4 regions of the Psychrosphaera sp. genome follow, and region 1 is predicted to be linked to each of the others. Evidence: predicted binding sites of a transcription regulator. Region 1 holds the regulator's gene; each other region holds the start of a gene.

Region 1 (4,368 bases):
ATGGCCAAACAGTGGCTTAAGTTTGTTGAACGAGAAAAGACAAGCTATCAGGAACTCGCAATGCTTTAGTATTCTAACTTCCAAGCTTTAGTTAAGCCGTGGTAAAACCACGGCTTTTTATTTCTGAGCTATACTCTCAGCAATAATAAATGAGAGTCCCCATGAACCTGTATCAACTAGTATATGTGAGTAAGTTTCCTCAGCCTTTAGTACCTAAAGCGTTTAAGCAGCTATTAGAGCATGCCAAACTCAACAATATGCACAAGGATATTACCGGTATCATGCTTAAATATAATGAGCATATTTTACAAGTCTTAGAGGGAAACAGGCATACCATCCAAGAACTTTTTGACACCATTGAAAATGATAATAGACACATCAATGTCCGAAAGTGTCTTTTTGAACCATTAGACGAGAGGCGTTTTGGTAAGTGGTCAATGGCTTTTCTAAACTTAGACAATAGTAAACACGAACAAAAAGAACTACTGAAAAACCTCATGACTCAATTAATCTCAAAAAAAGGAGAAGAAGCAGAAGTTACAACTAAGCTTCTGCTTAAAGAGTTTGATCAGAATTTATCTAAATAGACACTGTTAATCATGAACTTGTATCAATTGATATATAAAAGTTACGCAACAGAACGTTTAACGCCCGAAGGGTTTGCGGATATTTTGGTTGAAGCGAGGGTAAACAATGAGAAAAAACACATCACGGGCAGTTTATTGTACAGAGATGGTGCATTTTTACAGATTCTTGAAGGCGATAAAAAAGACTTATTAGCGGTATTTGAAAAAATAGAGCGAGATGCTCGACATACACAAGTAGAATTGTTGCATTTTGAGCCGGCTACTCAACGCCTTTTCCAACGCTGGTCTATGCAGATGTTTAATTTAAGTTTTGGGGATACTCCGGCGTTTCCAGAGCTAAAGCAAATATTTACAGCAGTAAAAAACAAAGAAAAAATTGATGGAGTGCCTGGAATAAAAAAACTGCTCAACTTCTTTAAAACAAAGATTTGAGCGATAAAAGCTGAACTAAAATTGCAGACAGTCGAGTGCAACAGCCAAAGCGTGTTTAGGCAATTACACTCAAGTCCACTATTGTTGAAGTAACAATTGTTGAAGTAAGAATGCTCGTCCTGGTTACATCAACGATGAATTTCGGATCACGCCGACCGCTAACCCTTCGATGGCAAACTCTTGGTAATTCAAATCTACTTCTATTGGCGAAAACTCTTCGTTTTCAGCGTGAAGAATTACTTGGCTGCCTTTTCTTTCTAGACGTTTCACCGTCACATCATCTTCAACTCGAGCAACGACAACTTGACCATCACGTGCTGTTTGCGTTTTGTGTACTGCAAGTAAGTCACCATCAAGAATGCCGATATCTTTCATACTCTCACCTTCTACTCTAAGTAAAAAGTCAGCATTTGGAGAAAACATTAAAGGATCAACGTTAACATGGCGATCAACATGTTCCATTGCCAAAATTGGAGAACCTGCTGCAACTTTACCTACTAGCGGTAACCCTGAGTCCTGTTCATCTAACTCTTCCGTTAGGCGGATACCACGAGAGGTGCCAGGCAACATTTCGATGAAGCCTTTCTTGGCTAACGCCTTAAGGTGATCTTCTGCAGCATTTGCTGAACGAAAACCCAATTGCTTGGCAATTTCAGCTCGCGTTGGTGGCATGCCAGTAGACAAAATGGTGTCTCGAATTAACTCTAATATTTCTGCTTGTCTAGCCGTTAATGGTCGCATCATCTGTTTTTCCATACAGTAACATAACTGTCAGTATATACAGGCGTTTACATTGTGCAACATAAAATTGTGGTTAAAGATGGGTTTTTGTCCGTTCTTTGTTAAAATTGACGGTCGCAGTTATGTTTTTTCAGGGAATTTATGTCTTTTATAAACGCAATTATGTACTGGTTAACTCGTCCTTTTATCCGCACTCAATTGGTCGCAGACGAGCAAAACAGCAGTGGTTTGGATTCAAACAAACCAATCTCTTATGTATTGGTTACCGACTCTTACACGGATAAGCTCGCCATGGAGCAAGCCGCAAAAACGCTTAACCTTCCGTCGCCGTTTTCAACGATTGAACTCGGTGAACATAAACTCAAGCGTACACTCGGTGTAAAGCCTGTAGACTCGATGTTTTTAAATGAAGAAAGTCACATTGCTAAAACCACCAAACTCGGTGAAAACTTGCTTAAAATCGTTGAAGAAACCGGTGAAGACATCCAGTTCGTCCCAGTGATGATCCGATGGGGAAGAGCACCAGGGGTCGAAAAAGACAAGAGCCGCAAGCCAAGTATAAAAGATCTGATCACCCAAAAACTGCAAGCCTCACCTCTTCGCAAGTTCTTTATTGTGTTGTTTTATGGTCGGGATAGTTTTGTTCGAATTAGCAAGCCCGTATCACTTCAGAAGATGGTTGCAGATTTTGGTGCCTCTGAAGAGACGTCTCACAAACTACTTCGTGTCGCACGAATTCACTTTGAACGCCAACGTATCGTCGCTACCGGTCCTAAAATCATGGAACGACAAGCCTTTTTTAATAGTATGTTGGCTAGCCCTGCTTTAAAGAAAGCACTCCAAGAAGAGATGGACAGTAAGAACATTTCACTTGCAGAAGCCAAAGAGAACGCCAAAAAATTATTGGATGAGATCGCAGGAGACTACAACGAGTCTTATGTGCGCTTAGGGTCACGTATTTTAACTTGGGTTTGGAATAAAATTTATAATGGCATTCGTGTCCACAATGCAGACAAGCTCCGTGATTTGGCACAAAAAGGCCATGAGATTGTTTATGTCCCTTGTCACCGCAGCCACATGGACTATTTATTAGTCACCTACGTGATTTATCACGAAGGCCTGGTTCCACCTCACATCGCAGCAGGCATCAACCTAAACTTCTGGCCAGCGGGTCCGCTATTCAGAAAAGCTGGTGCGTTTTTCCTTCGTCGTAGCTTCAAAGGCAACAAACTTTACTCAGCGGTATTCAGAGAATATTTATCTACGTTATTTGCCAAAGGCTACCCAGTTAAATATTACACCGAAGGTGGCCGCTCCAGAACCGGTCGATTGTTAGCACCTAAAACCGGCATGTTAGCGATGACAATTCAGTCTATGTTACGTGGTATTGATCGCCCTATTACCTTAGTACCGGTTTATATTGGCTATGAGCACGTAATGGAAGTAAACACCTACCTCAAAGAACTAAAAGGTAAAAACAAAGAGAAAGAGTCTGTTTTTGGGGTCTTTAAGGCTATTAAAAACTTGAAAAACTATGGGCATGGTGATGTTAACTTTGGCGAGCCAATCAACCTTAATGAAATCTTAAATGAGCAAGCACCTGAGTGGCGCTCACAGATCAGTGCAACGGATGTGGTTAAGCCGTCTTGGTTAACGCCAGTGGTTAATCACACAGCGAACAAGGTGATGGGCTCCATCAACAATGCAGCGGTACTCAATACCGTCAACCTATCAGCTTTAGCGTTGCTTACTTCTGAAAGCCATGCGTTACCTCGGGTAGAAATGGAGTCTTTGATTGAGTTTTATATCGGTTTACAAAGACAAGTGCCTTATTCAAAACTGATCAAGTTACCAGAAGAAACACCGTCACAAATAATAGATGAAGCCATTCTACTTGAAAAAGTCGACTCAGATAGCGATGAATATGGGACTATCATTAAGCTTGACAACAAAAATGCGATCCTGATGAGTTACTATCGCAATAATGTTGTTCATTTATTTGCTATTCCAGCAATTATTGCAGCAGAGTTGACTCACGCCACCAGCACGTCAGTAGAAACGATTAGCCAGAAAGTAAAACAAATTCTGCCGTTACTTAAAAACGAAATGTTCATCACCATTGATGACATCGATGACTATGTCTCTCAAACCTTAGAGTATTTTATTGAACAAGATATGGTTGTTTCGGAGCAAGACGTGCTGACTATTAAGGATCGCAGTAGTATGGGAGGCTTACAGCTCAATCTGTTAGCTCGCATCATGAAAGACACGTTACAACGTTATGCTCTGGCATTTAACCGCATTCAGCAAGTCCATGGGATTCAACGTGCTGAATTGGAAGGAGACTGTCTCAAGCTGGCTAAACGCCTTTTAACGCTTCATGACATTAAAGCACCTGAGTACTTCGACAAGAAGCTTATTTCTGGCTTTGTCACCACCATTAAAGAGCAAGATTATGTCTCTAGTGACGAAGCTGGCTTAATGCATCTCACTGATGAAGGAAAGTTAACTGGCGAACACGTTAATTCATTGCTCGATTCAGATATATTGCAGTCATTACATTCTCTAGGCTAAAGGTAATGGAGAAGTAGGTTGGCATTGAATAGTG
Region 2 (4,368 bases), on a different contig from region 1:
TCCCATCAGAACCGACTAAAACGCCGATGTTACCGCCAAATCCCTCAAGCATATAAACATCGCCATTAACTTGAGTTGATTTAATTTCAACATTCGCAAATCGATCATTTGCTATGTTGCCTGTACTGAACAGTGTTGCTGCCAACAGACTTAATGAAACAGCGGTATTTGTAATTAGTCGATTCATCTTGTTCCCTTCTTGATTGATGCAGTTTTAAAAATATGAAACCCTTAACCAATAAAAGTTTTGACTAGCGCTGACACAGGAGCAGCCGATGGTTTACCGTGCTGCCAGTCTCCACCATCAACTCCAGAGCCCGCAATATCTATGTGGACATAAGGTAAAGGTTGATCGCTGTCTAGGTCATGTTTATCAAGCCCGGCCACAATAGACAAGAAGGCCATTGGGAACTGATGTCCACGAGCCGTCGTCGCTGATGGGCCATTATTAGATGACAACAAGTCATCAGCTTTAGTACGAGGTCTGACGAAGTCATAATCTTCGCGGCGTGATAAAGAAGTCTCACATGGGTCTGCAACAAGATCGCCCTGCTCGACCATTTTGTTACCTATATCGTTCTGGCGTGCAGCTCCATTTTCAACTAATGCTGTGTACGGACCAAATGAACGAGCCGCGTGGCCAGTTAATGTCGCAACAGTAAATAAAGATGGGTTGGTTTCATCGAGTGCTTCTTCACGAAGACGCGATAATAAATCAGCCATAACTAAACGCCCCTCAGCATCTGTATTACCGATTCTTACACGAACGCCTGAATGTCCTGTGATTATCTCGTCAGCAACAAACGCTTCGGCGCCAATGCTATTTCGAACTGCTGCAATCTCAGCAACGACTTTGACACCAACTGGCGCTAATTCAGATACCGCTTTCATAAAGCCAGCTACCGCCGCAGCTCCACCTTTGTCACGGCTCATCCCAGCCATGTGGCCGCCCGTTTTTAAATCGGCGCCACCTGTGTCATAAACAATACCTTTACCAACAAGCATAAGCGTTTGCTCTATATTGCCATTTGGGGTGTATTCTAATCGAATCACGCGTGGCTGATGGCGCTCTACTTCTATTGACGCACGTGCAACTGCCCAAAGTAACGGATAATCACTTTCTAACGTTTTCATGTCATCAACGACAGACACAGTTACATTAGAGCCTGCAAAAGACTCTACACAATACTCTGCAAATCGAGCAGGAGCCATGCGCTCTGGTTCTGTACCACAAAGGTCACGTGCTACATATTGGCCATTGGCAATAGCACTCGCTTCAGAAGCATCTATATTGTCGCCAACGATTCCTACCATACCAACAGGTTCTATGGCATCTCCCAAGGCTTCTCGTGCTTCTAGTGGCTCCCAAAATGTTTGGCCAAAGCCTAAATAAGAAACCAAAGTCGCATTTTGAAATTTAATGTCATCATTACCCAACACAACTAATAAAGGCTTTGTCGAGCCCATAGCTAACAGTGTATTTGCAGCGCTTTTAGCAGCATCGTAAAAGCGGCGGACATCGTCAAAGTAACGACTAAGTGAGCCGGTTGGAGCCAAAATAACTCGTTGTTGAGCAACATTTGGTGATACAAAAGAAACCGTCGATTGGCCAATACGGTTATCCACTTTCTTTAACTCTTCGATTTCGGTGATTAACGCGTCTGGTAACCCTTTATCAAATGATTCACCAACAATAACTAGGGCGTCCCAATTAGAGTCTTGAAGTGCATTGTTAATGTCTGAAATGACAAGAGGCATAGGATGAGGCATAAGTATCTCGCTTGCGTATTAGTTTTTATTTGCTATCAGAGTCTTGAAGTTATTAACCATAGTCCAAGACTGATAAATTAGTTATTTATGATAATACGTCATTTAGCCAAAAAAGTTGACCTTGTAATCAAATTGGCGGTCTGACCTGTCTGTATAAAAATCAGAACGTTAGTGCCAGCTGAGGTTTGGTTTCTTGAGGCTCTGCTAACCCAATATGAACGCCCATTAATCGAATAGGTTTACCACCTCCACGCTCGAGTGCTTCTTCTAGCAAAGGTAGAAACGCGTTAGCCTCCAATGCATCAAACTTAAGTTCCTTGGTGGTTTGTTGAAAGTCAGAAAACTTTAATTTGACGCCAACTTTGTTAATACGCCTGGACTGTAAGTGACTCGACGAGCGCTTGTTAAGTTCGGGGAGGAGTTGATCCGTTAGAATTTGTCTGAGTGTTGATGCGTCTTTAATATCGCGGTCAAAAGTGCGCTCAACCCCAACCGACTTTCTTATTCTACTCACCTCCACTTGTCGTGGGTCAATACCGTGGCAACGTTGCCATAAAACACGACCATATTTACCAAAGTGTCGAACTAGAGTCGACTCATCGGCCGCGCGAATATCTCCCCCTGTGTGTAAGTTTAGTTTGGCTAATTTACCTTGGGTTACCTTGCCAACACCTGGAATGTTTTTTAACGGCATCGACTCGATAAAACTCCAAACATCATCAGGGGTTATAGTGCATTGACCATTCGGTTTGTTTAGATCTGAGGCTATCTTTGCAAGGTATTTAATTGGGGCAATACCCGCTGAGGCAGTCAACCCCGTTGCTTCGAAAATATCTTTGCGAATTTGTTCTGCAATCAACGTGGCCGAGCCTTTAAACAAAGTGCAATCAGTCACATCTAAATATGCTTCATCAAGCGATAAAGGTTCAATTAAATCGGTATAACGCTCAAATACTTGTCGAATTGTTTGGCTCGTTTGTTTATAAACATCCATGCGACCGGGCACCACGACTAAATCTGGACATTTTTTAATTGCCATTGCGGTCGGCATTGCAGAACTGACACCGTACTGCCTAGCAATGTAATTACACGTTGATAAAACACCACGACGCTCAGAGCGTCCACCTACGGCCACAGGTTTGTTTGCCAGTGATGGATTGTCACGAATTTCAACGGATACGTAAAATGCATCCATATCAACGTGTATTATTTTTCGAGTCGTTGCCATAACGCCGCCAGTTTATATAAACCCAATAAGCTGTATATAAAAACAGTATATGTTAAGTTTTATAAAACTGGCAACGATTTATTAAAGAAAGCAGAGTTAAAGCTCCGCTTTCTACTTGTTGAAACCTATAGCCACTGACTGAGTGCAATAAATAATGGGACGCCAAGTATGACATTAAATGGAAAGGTGATACCCAATGAAGCGGTGATAGAAAGTCCAGCGTTTGCCTCTGGTAAACTCGCTTTCATTGCGGCAGGTACAGCAATATAAGAAGCGCTTGCCCCTAAAACAGCCATAAGAGCGACACCACCTGAACTTAAAGACAAGGCTGCTCCGAGTCCCATGCCTGCAAAGCCACCTATGATTGGCATAAGTACTCCAAAACATATGATGAACAGGCTATCTTTCTTTAAATTTTTAAGTTGAGCGCCAGCAACTAACCCCATTTTTAATAAAAACAAAGCTAAAATCCCGCCAAACAATTCGATAAAGAAAGGCTCTAGCTTGACCGTTGAGGCCCCACCTAAATAGCCAATTAGCAAACTCCCCAACATCAATAAAATACTTTGGTTGGCAATCAGTTCTTTTTTAATAAAGCCGCCGTTGATCGATGAAAATGACCCTTTTGCCATCACGAGTCCAACGATAATTGCTGGCATTTCTAAAAGTACAACGAATAATGGAAAGTAAGCTTCATAATCAATGTTGTTTACTTCAAGTAACGAAACAGCGACAGCATAAGTAGCCACACTTACTGAGCCATAATGGGCTGCAATTGCGCCGGCGTTTATTTTATCTAACTGTCCAAAATATCTAAGAATAGGATAGGCAATAAAAGGTAAAGCTAAGCCCAAAAATATTACGGCAATACTCTTATATAACAAAGAACTGTCTAAATGTTCTTGAAGTGCAATACCGCCTTTTAAACCAATCGCAATCATCAAGAACATACTAAGGGCGCCATATAATCCCTCAGAAAAATTGAGTTTGGCGCCACTTAAGTGAATCAGAATACCTAATACAAAAAACGCAACAACGGCATCAATCATATTGTCACGTCCTCTGACATTTGCAGTGTTTTAGCTGACTTAGCATTCGCAGTATTGATTGAAGGTGATCGCACCTGTTGATAATAACTAAAAGCGGAGCTCAGAAGGAGCATGAGTCCCAAACCAACAAACCCTGCAACACTGTGGCCTATTACAAAGCTAAGACCTGCAAGCCCAAATAAAAACAGACTCGTTAATATTGCAAAATAAACCGTTCGCATCGTGCCTCCACAACAACTTTAATTTGAGCGCATTGTAAAACCCTCAAATAATAGATAATAATAGATATGATCTATTGATTGATTAGACAAATGGTTAACC
Region 3 (4,368 bases), on a different contig from region 1:
CATAAGCATCGACAGAGATTGGGTTTGCTGTCGATATGAACGAAGCTATGAAAAGCAGTATTAGAACGAGACGCATAAAACTTCCTTATTTTATTTTTATATCCTACTTTTAATACCTTACACTGAATTAGTTCCTATTGACGAGCTTTAGGTGTTCTTTCTTGTCTTTTAGATACAAAAAAGCCTGCTCGAGGCAGGCTTTTTTAAAAGGGTTAAGAGACTAAATTACTTAGCTTCTTTGTCCGCTTTTGCTTTCGCGATTACTTCGTCTGCAACGTTTTGTGGACATGCACTGTAGTGGCTGAATTCCATTGAGAATTGACCACGACCTGAAGTAATTGTACGTAGGTGACCGATGTAACCAAACATTTCTGATAATGGAACGTCCGCTTTAATACGTACGCCAGTTGCACCAGCTTCTTGGTCTTTGATCATACCACGACGACGGTTAAGGTCACCGATTACGTCACCAACGTTGTCTTCTGGAGAGAATACGTCAACTTTCATGATTGGCTCAAGAAGTTGTGCACCCGCCTTAGGAATTGATTGACGGAAAGCGCCTTTAGCAGCGATTTCGAATGCAACAGCTGATGAGTCAACTGCGTGGAATGCACCGTCGTATAGTTCAACTTCAACGTCTAGTACTGGGAAGCCTGCAAGAACACCTTCTTCCATCATACCTTTGAAGCCTTTCTCAACTGCAGGCCAGAATTCCTTAGGAACGTTACCACCAACAACTGAAGACGTGAACGTGAAACCAGAGTTTTGCTCACCAGGCTTGATGCGGTAGTCGATCTTACCGAACTGACCAGAACCACCAGACTGTTTCTTATGCGTGTAGCTATCTTCGATTTCTTTCGTGATAGTTTCACGGTAAGCAACCTGAGGTTGACCAACTTCAAGTTCAACACCGTAAGTACGCTTAAGGATGTCAACTTTGATGTCTAGGTGAAGCTCACCCATACCTTTAAGGATAGTTTCGCCTGAGTCTTCGTCAGTCTCAACTTGGAACGATGGATCTTCTGCAACCATCTTACCAATCGCGATACCCATCTTCTCGTTACCGCCTTTATCTTTAGGCTTAACAGCGATAGAGATTACCGGCTCAGGGAAGATCATAGCTTCAAGAGTACATTCGTGCTTAGGATCACATAGAGTGTGACCAGTTTGAACGTTCTTCATACCTACAACCGCTAAGATGTCACCAGCTTGTGCTTCAGAAATCTCGTTACGGTCATCTGCTTGCATCTCAACCATACGGCCGATACGCTCAGTTTTACCTGTTGCAGAGTTAAGAACTGTATCACCTTTCTTCATGCGACCTGAGTAGATACGGATGAAAGTAAGGGCACCGAAACGGTCGTCCATAATTTTGAACGCTAGCGCTCTTAATGGCTCTTCTGCGTCAACAGTTGCAACTTCACCAGTTGGCTCACCAGTTTCTTTGTCAGTAAGAGGTTGAGGATCTACTTCTGTAGGAGAAGGTAGGTAATCAACAACAGCGTCTAGTACTAACTGAACACCTTTGTTCTTGAATGCAGAACCACAGAACGTAGGGAAGAAATCAAGGTTACGAGTACCTTTACGGATACAAGCTTTGATTTGCTCTTCAGTCGGCATTTCGCCTTCCATGTACGCTTCCATTAGGTCATCGTCTTGCTCAACAGCAGTTTCGATTAACTCTTCGTGGTACTGTTCTACTTCGTCAACCATGTCCGCAGGAACATCAGTGATTTCGTAGTTTTCAGGAAGACCTGTGTCATCCCAAACATATGCTTTCTTAGTTAATACGTCTACAACACCAACGAAGTCGTCTTCACGACCGATTGGAAGTGTCATTACTAGTGGGTTAGCAGCTAGTACGTTTTTAACTTGGTCAACAACGCGGAAGAAGTCTGCACCTAAACGGTCTAACTTGTTTACGAAGATTAGACGTGCAACTTCAGATTCGTTCGCGTAGCGCCAGTTAGTTTCTGATTGTGGTTCAACACCACCAGAACCACAGAATACACCAACACCACCGTCAAGAACTTTAAGTGAACGATATACTTCAACAGTGAAGTCAACGTGTCCTGGAGTGTCGATTACGTTTAAGCGGTGTTTTTTCCACTCACAAGTAACAGCAGCTGACTGGATAGTGATACCACGCTCAGCTTCCTGTTCCATGAAGTCAGTAGTTGACTCACCGTCATGTACTTCACCAGTTTTGTGGATTTTACCGGTTAGTTTCAAAATACGCTCTGTTGTCGTTGTTTTACCAGCGTCAACGTGAGCGAAGATACCTATATTTCTATACTTAGATAAGTCAGCCATTGTCTTACTCTATCTTCTCAATAATAAGTTGGTTAAAAAAAGCCGCCGGATTCTATCATTAATTAACCAAAACAGCACACTTTTCATAAAAAAATAATAAAATATTTGGCATTAATGAGTTAAATACTCGTTTTGTGCGTAATATGTTTCCAAATTACTGAGTTAATCAGTGTAGAAGAATTTTAGGATTATGATGAGCGAAGACCAAAATCAAAAGCACAAAGAGCGACAACAAAGATTAAAAGAAAAAGTAGATCAACGAGTTGAACAAGCACAAAAAGTTCAAGGAATTTTTCAAGTCATTACCGGTAATGGTAAAGGTAAATCCACTTCTGGGTTTGGGGTGGTTACACGCTGTGTTGGTTACGATAAAAAAGCCGCGGTAGTACAGTTTATAAAAGGGGAATGGGACTGTGGCGAACGCCGTTTATTGGAAAAGCATGGTGTTCCTTTTGCGGTTATGAAAACAGGCTTTACTTGGGATACTCAAAATAAAGAAGCAGACACCAAAGCGGCTGTTGAAACTTGGCAACAAGCAAAAACTTTTCTAGCCGATGATACCATTGATGTGGTGCTACTCGATGAGTTGACTTACATGATTACTTATCAATACCTCGATTTAGATGAAGTACTCGAGGTAATTAAGAATCGTCCTAAGATGCAATCTGTAGTCGTGACGGGACGTGCTGCTCATCGCGAACTCATTGAAGCTGCGGATACGGTCAGTGAAGTCAAAAACATCAAACACGCCTTTGATTCAGGGGTAAAAGCCCTTGAAGGCTTTGATTATTAATTGATCAATTAAATTTAGTTATAAATCATGAAACAAGCCGCTTTTTACAGCGGCTTTTTTATTTTTGACTTGGCAATAATCACCTACTGTATTTATACTGTATAAATAAACAGTATTTGGTGGTGGTTATGTTAGAGTTAAGTGAATATCAAAACAAAGGGCTCGTATGGTATGGCTGCAACAGTCGTGAACAAATCAAGCGTATACCTAGTGGTTTCAATGAGGTGGATGACGCATTACAAGGCGGCTTTCCAGAGCAAGGGATCATAGAGCTTAAGACCGATTTTGGGGTTGGTGAATTAAGACTAATGACACCGTTTTTGGCAGCAAAACAAAGCTCAGGTCAGCTTGTTTTTGTTGCACCACCAATACAGCTAAATGCCGAATACTTAATGGCAAATAGCATCGATGTCGATAATTTGGTGTTATTAACACCAACTCAGGAAGAACAAGCTTTGTGGGCCACAGAGCAGTGTCTATCTAGCGGGTGTTGTAGCGCGGTTGTATTGTGGCAACACACTTTATCCATTAAGCAGGTTCGTCGTCTTATGCTTGCTTGTGAGCAGGGCGGGGCAAGCCTAGTTTTATTTCGATATCAAAAGTCACAACCTTTATTTTCGTTACCGAGTACGGTGAGCCTGAGTGTTACTTCACACTCTCAAGGTATTCAATTAAAAGTAGATAAACAAAAAGGTGGGCGCGCTACTGATTATTTCACCGTGGACATGAGTCATTGGTGGCCAGAATTAGTATCTTCAAACAAACAAGTAATGTCACAAAATAATGTGGTAGCGTTCCCACGCGCTGCTGGTCATTAATCTGTAAGGGTCTTATAGGTATTGTGATGCAGTGGCTTTATTTGTCGTTTCACTCCTTGCAACTCGAGAGTTCTAGTAACTTATCTCAAGACACGGAGCCTGTAATTATCGTCGATGCGACAAGTCACGAGGTGGTTCAGCTCAATACTTGTGCCAAATCACTAGGAATTCGAGTGGGCATGGGTTTGGCGATGTCTCTGTCATTAAGCCAAACACTGAAGGTATTAGAGTATCAACCAGAGATAGAACAAGAGAGGCTCGTTGAGCTGGCAGAGAGACTGTACAAGCTCACTGCCGATATTTCACTTGATCCACCAAATGGTCTGTTTTTACGTATTGATAATATGTTACGACTTTATAAGGACATGGCTGATTACTGGTTGGCCATCACTACTAGTTTTGCCGATTTGGCGTTGAGCTTTCATTATGCTTCTGCCCCGAGCC
Region 4 (4,368 bases), on a different contig from region 1:
TCTTGTTTAATAGGCTCTTGTTCAGACATGAGTCTTACTACTCCAAACTATTCGAGTGTTAAAATAAAATTGATTGAGCGTATTATGGGGATTACTGCTGACGATTCAAGGCCGCAGTGAGAATATTCGCAGATAAATCGACGGCTGAAATAACGGACGCGTAATCCATGCGTTTTGGCCCGACAACCGCCATGACTCCGACCACTCTATCTCCTTTCATAAAAGACTTTGCCACCATTGAACATTTGTTTAACGCTGATATGCCCATTTCATCACCTATGAAAACATGAACATTTTGGCTGCTACAACACGCAGAAAAAACCGGTTGAAGGATGTTAATATTTTCAACGGCCTTTAATACCTGTTTAAGATCGGTTGTCTCTGTCGCTATTTCACTGTTGAGTAAACGTGTTTCGGATGCTCTAAACAATACCTGTTCGTTCAGTTCCACCGCTTCTCCAAACAAAGCTCGCCTAACCAGTTCCTGAACTTCACTACTCGCTTGTTTTAAAAAGTAGCCCAAACGTTGACGCCCTTCTTCCAAAGAAAAACCAGCAAGTGCTGAATTGAGCATTTGTAACGTTTGTTGAAGTACATTATCTTCGATTGAAAATGGTAAATCGACAACGCGGTTTTGGACTTCATCGTGTTGATCAATCAATACACACAACAATCGTTTATCGGCAAGTCGAACCAACTCTAGTTGACGGATGACAGTGTCGTTGGTCTTTGGCATCGCAACCAAACCGGTTAGTTTTGTCATGTCCGCAATCATACGAGCCGCTTTGTGGCACATTTCTGGAGGTGTTGCAGAATTAACTAAATTGGCCGTTAGCTGTTGTAGTTGACCTTGATCGGCTGACTCGAAACTCAGTAATTGATTTACGTAATGACGCAAACCTTTTGTCGTTGGAATTCGACCCGCGCTAGTATGAGGTGAATAAATAAACCCGTCCTGCTCTAGGCCCATCATTACATTTCGAATCGTAGCGGGGCTAGCTTGAATGTTGGACTCATCAACAATAAATTTAGATGAAATAGGTACACCTAAGGTGAGATAACTTCTTATCACCAAGGACAACACAGCTTCAGCACGTTGATTTTTATTTAATTTTGTCATCTAAATTTATATCTCTGACTTCTAATTCAGGAAGAAACAAGCTATAACGCCTACTATGCTGTTATTGGGGCACAATGGAATAATACAATGACGAAACACTTTAAAACAATTGGCATAATCGGCAAAGCAAATCATGAAGCGACAATGCAAACAGTGCAAGAGCTTTATGACTTTTTAGAAGCTGAGGATTATCACATCGTCATTGACGAGAATATTGCTCATCATATTAAATCAGGCAAACCTGAAGTTGCCGATGTGGTAGAGCTGGGTAAACGCTGTGATTTAGCAATCGTTGTGGGCGGTGATGGCAATATGCTCGGGGCCGCTCGTGTTTTAAGCCGGTTTGATATTGCCGTTATTGGTGTTAATCGAGGTAACCTAGGGTTCTTAACAGACCTAGATCCAGACAACTTTAAAGACTGCCTAAGCAAAGTATTAGAGGGCGACTACAGAACCGAAATGCGATTCTTATTAGATGTCAGCGTCCATCGCCATCAAACAGTCAAAGCCACAAATTCTGCCATGAACGAAGTGGTGCTTCACGCTGATAAAGTGGCTCATATGATTGAGTTTGAGGCCTACATCAATAATTCATTTGTTTTCCATCAACGCTCTGATGGTTTGATCATCAGTACCCCAACAGGCTCAACCGCTTACTCGCTCTCAGGCGGTGGCCCTATCGTTCACCCTAGCCTTAACGCCCTATCGCTGGTACCAATGTTCCCACATACATTGACAAGTCGACCGCTGGTTATTGACGCTGACAATGAAATTAAAATCATCGTCAGTAGTGATAATGACGCGCAATTACAGATAAGTTGTGACTCTCACGTAGTTCTGTCTGTTCTACCAGGCGATGAGATTATCGTTAAAAAACATCCGCTAGGGTTGCGACTCATTCACCCAATTAACCATGATTATTATGACGTGCTACGTAAAAAGCTTAACTGGGGCAAACAAAACTACTAAATCACGGCCAAATTAACGACTTAGAAAAAAGTCTAAAAACTATCCGCTTTTTATTGGACAGACAACAAAAAACCAATTACTGTATATACCAACAGTAATTGATAAATTTGATGTCAGGTTATGTTAGTTTCTTTAGCAATTCAAAACTTTGCCATTGTTCGCCAGCTAGAGGTGAATTGGCACAAAGGTATGACAACTATTACAGGTGAAACTGGAGCGGGTAAATCTATCGCTATAGATGCACTCGCTCAGGCTCTTGGTGAGCGCAGCGAAGCAAGTATGGTACGGACAGGAGCCAATAAAGCAGAAGTCATCGCTAGTTTTGATTTATCTAATTTGCCAGCAGCGCAAGCCTGGTTGGACGCGCATGATCTTAGTGCTGAACAAGACTGTATTTTACGTCGAGTTATCTCAAAAGAAGGCCGCTCAAAAGCCTACATCAACGGCACCCCTGTTCCTGCCTCTCAATTAAAACAAATCGGCGCTAAGCTGGTCAGTATTCACGGCCAACACGCCCACACGTTATTAACTAAAGCCGACCATCAAAGAGAGCTACTAGACGAATACGCGGGCAATGACTTGCTCTCAGGTCAAGTACGTGAAGCCTACAATAAGTGGCAAAAAATCGGTAAAGAGTATGATTCACTTTTAGAGAAACAACACGAGTTTAATGCCCAAAGGCAATTACTCGAATATCAAGTGCAAGAGCTTGAAGAAGCACAACTTGAGCCTGGTGAGTATAAAAACATTGAGCAAGAACACCAAAGGCTACATCATGCCCAAAGTTTAGTTGCCGATAGTCAACAGGCCTTGTCCTTGTTGTACGAAGGCGACGAGGGTAATGCATATTCGGCGTTACAGCATTCACTTTCTATGCTGACAAAGTCTGCGGCTATTGACAGTAAACTAGACGGATCAGTTGAGCTTATTAATAATGCTTTAATTCAGTTAGAAGAAGGCGTCAACGAGTTAAGAAGTTATAACGATCAACTCGAGATCAACCCAGAACGACTGTTTGAAATAGAGTCACGCCTAAGCACTTTAGTCGACCTTGCAAGAAAACATCAAGTAGAACCAGATGACCTTCCAGAACACTATCAACGCCTTGCCGACGAGCTAAAATTGATTGATGACTCAGGTGATCGAATTGAACAGCTCAAGATAGAGCAAGCCAAAGCATTAGAGGAATACAAACATTTAGCGCTTAAGTTAAGTGAAGTTCGAAAAGCGAACGCAGAACAGCTTACTCAACAAATTACCTCTAGTATGCAATCACTGAATATGAGCGGCGCTAAATTTGAATTACAAGTCACCACTGATGAGTCGGTTACCTCGAAACATGGCTTTGATAGTGTCGCGTTTTTGGTAAGTGCAAACTTAGGACAAGCTTTACAACCATTAGCTAAAGTTGCCTCTGGTGGTGAATTGAGCCGTATTAGTCTTGCGATTCAAGTCATCATTGCGCAACGTGTCACGACTCCAACACTTCTTTTCGATGAGGTTGACGTGGGTGTCTCAGGGCCAACAGCGTCTGCTGTAGGCAAATTGATGAAAGACCTCAGCCAAAACACGCAAGTTATTTGTGTAACTCACCTACCTCAGGTCGCATGTTTCGGCCATCAACAACACTTTGTAAATAAGTACAATGTTGATAATGTGACAGAAACTAAAATGCAGTTATTATCTGAAGAAGACAGAGTTGACGAATTGGCACGATTATTAGGTGGTGATGTCATTTCTGATACCACAAGAGCCAACGCACAAGAGCTTTTGTATGTCGCCAAAAGTTAGGGCTCAAAGCGTTGAGCTATAATACAAAAGGCAAATAACACAATTTTCGAGGCTTACAGCTAAGATTGAAAAGGTAACCAACGACATGACACCGCTTAAAAAGACAATGTTATGCTTAATTACCAGCGTGTCTTTTGTAATGCACAGCTTACCCTCAGTTGCGGAACAACTTGATTTTAGAAAGTTCGAGTCCGGAACTGACATCGAATACCATTATGAATGGAAAGATATCAATGACGACGTGCAAACCTTGTCTTTTAAACTTGATAAAAAAGAAGTCGGTAACAACTATCGTCACTTCAAAGCATTAAGGCCAAGCTTATTACATATGTACTCTTTGCGGGAGCTAAAAAAAGCCGTTGCAAAGTTAGATCGACGACAAGGTTCCGTGGAGCTTTTACCTCGCGTCGAACAAATTGAGTTTAGCCTAAAAAGCAAAAACAAAGACTGGCTGAAACAAACAAGTCAAACACTCGAAAACGTTTATG

Evidence for each region. The regulator LexA, encoded in region 1, represses DNA repair genes until DNA is damaged. The targets are predictions, from matches to a motif close to TACTGTATNNNNATACAGTA.
Region 2: dinB (DNA polymerase IV) is a predicted target of LexA. The motif match lies at 3,027-3,046, and genes of this name have one in related genera.
Region 3: imuA (translesion DNA synthesis-associated protein ImuA) is a predicted target of LexA. The motif match lies at 3,202-3,221, and genes of this name have one in related genera.
Region 4: recN (DNA repair protein RecN) is a predicted target of LexA. The motif match lies at 2,167-2,186, and genes of this name have one in related genera.

Annotation. Positions count from the first base shown of each region.
Region 1 is NZ_CEYNSH010000015.1:38,003-42,370, forward strand. It holds gene AC4E96_RS06365 (tetratricopeptide repeat protein) at 1-69, shown strand, start outside; gene AC4E96_RS06370 (BLUF domain-containing protein) at 162-587, shown strand; gene AC4E96_RS06375 (BLUF domain-containing protein) at 600-1,019, shown strand; gene lexA (transcriptional repressor LexA) at 1,143-1,760, opposite strand; gene plsB (glycerol-3-phosphate 1-O-acyltransferase PlsB) at 1,902-4,334, shown strand.
Region 2 is NZ_CEYNSH010000013.1:30,657-35,024, forward strand. It holds gene AC4E96_RS05695 (MBL fold metallo-hydrolase) at 1-187, opposite strand, end outside; gene AC4E96_RS05700 (M17 family metallopeptidase) at 232-1,770, opposite strand; gene dinB (DNA polymerase IV) at 1,931-2,998, opposite strand; gene AC4E96_RS05710 (sodium-dependent bicarbonate transport family permease) at 3,124-4,047, opposite strand.
Region 3 is NZ_CEYNSH010000012.1:48,841-53,208, forward strand. It holds gene AC4E96_RS05415 (alpha/beta hydrolase family protein) at 1-76, opposite strand, end outside; gene fusA (elongation factor G) at 226-2,313, opposite strand; gene cobO (cob(I)yrinic acid a,c-diamide adenosyltransferase) at 2,507-3,106, shown strand; gene imuA (translesion DNA synthesis-associated protein ImuA) at 3,235-3,924, shown strand; gene AC4E96_RS05435 (Y-family DNA polymerase) at 3,951-4,368, shown strand, end outside.
Region 4 is NZ_CEYNSH010000033.1:10,650-15,017, forward strand. It holds gene grpE (nucleotide exchange factor GrpE) at 1-29, opposite strand, end outside; gene hrcA (heat-inducible transcriptional repressor HrcA) at 92-1,120, opposite strand; gene nadK (NAD(+) kinase) at 1,208-2,089, shown strand; gene recN (DNA repair protein RecN) at 2,210-3,880, shown strand; gene AC4E96_RS10305 (hypothetical protein) at 3,966-4,368, shown strand, end outside.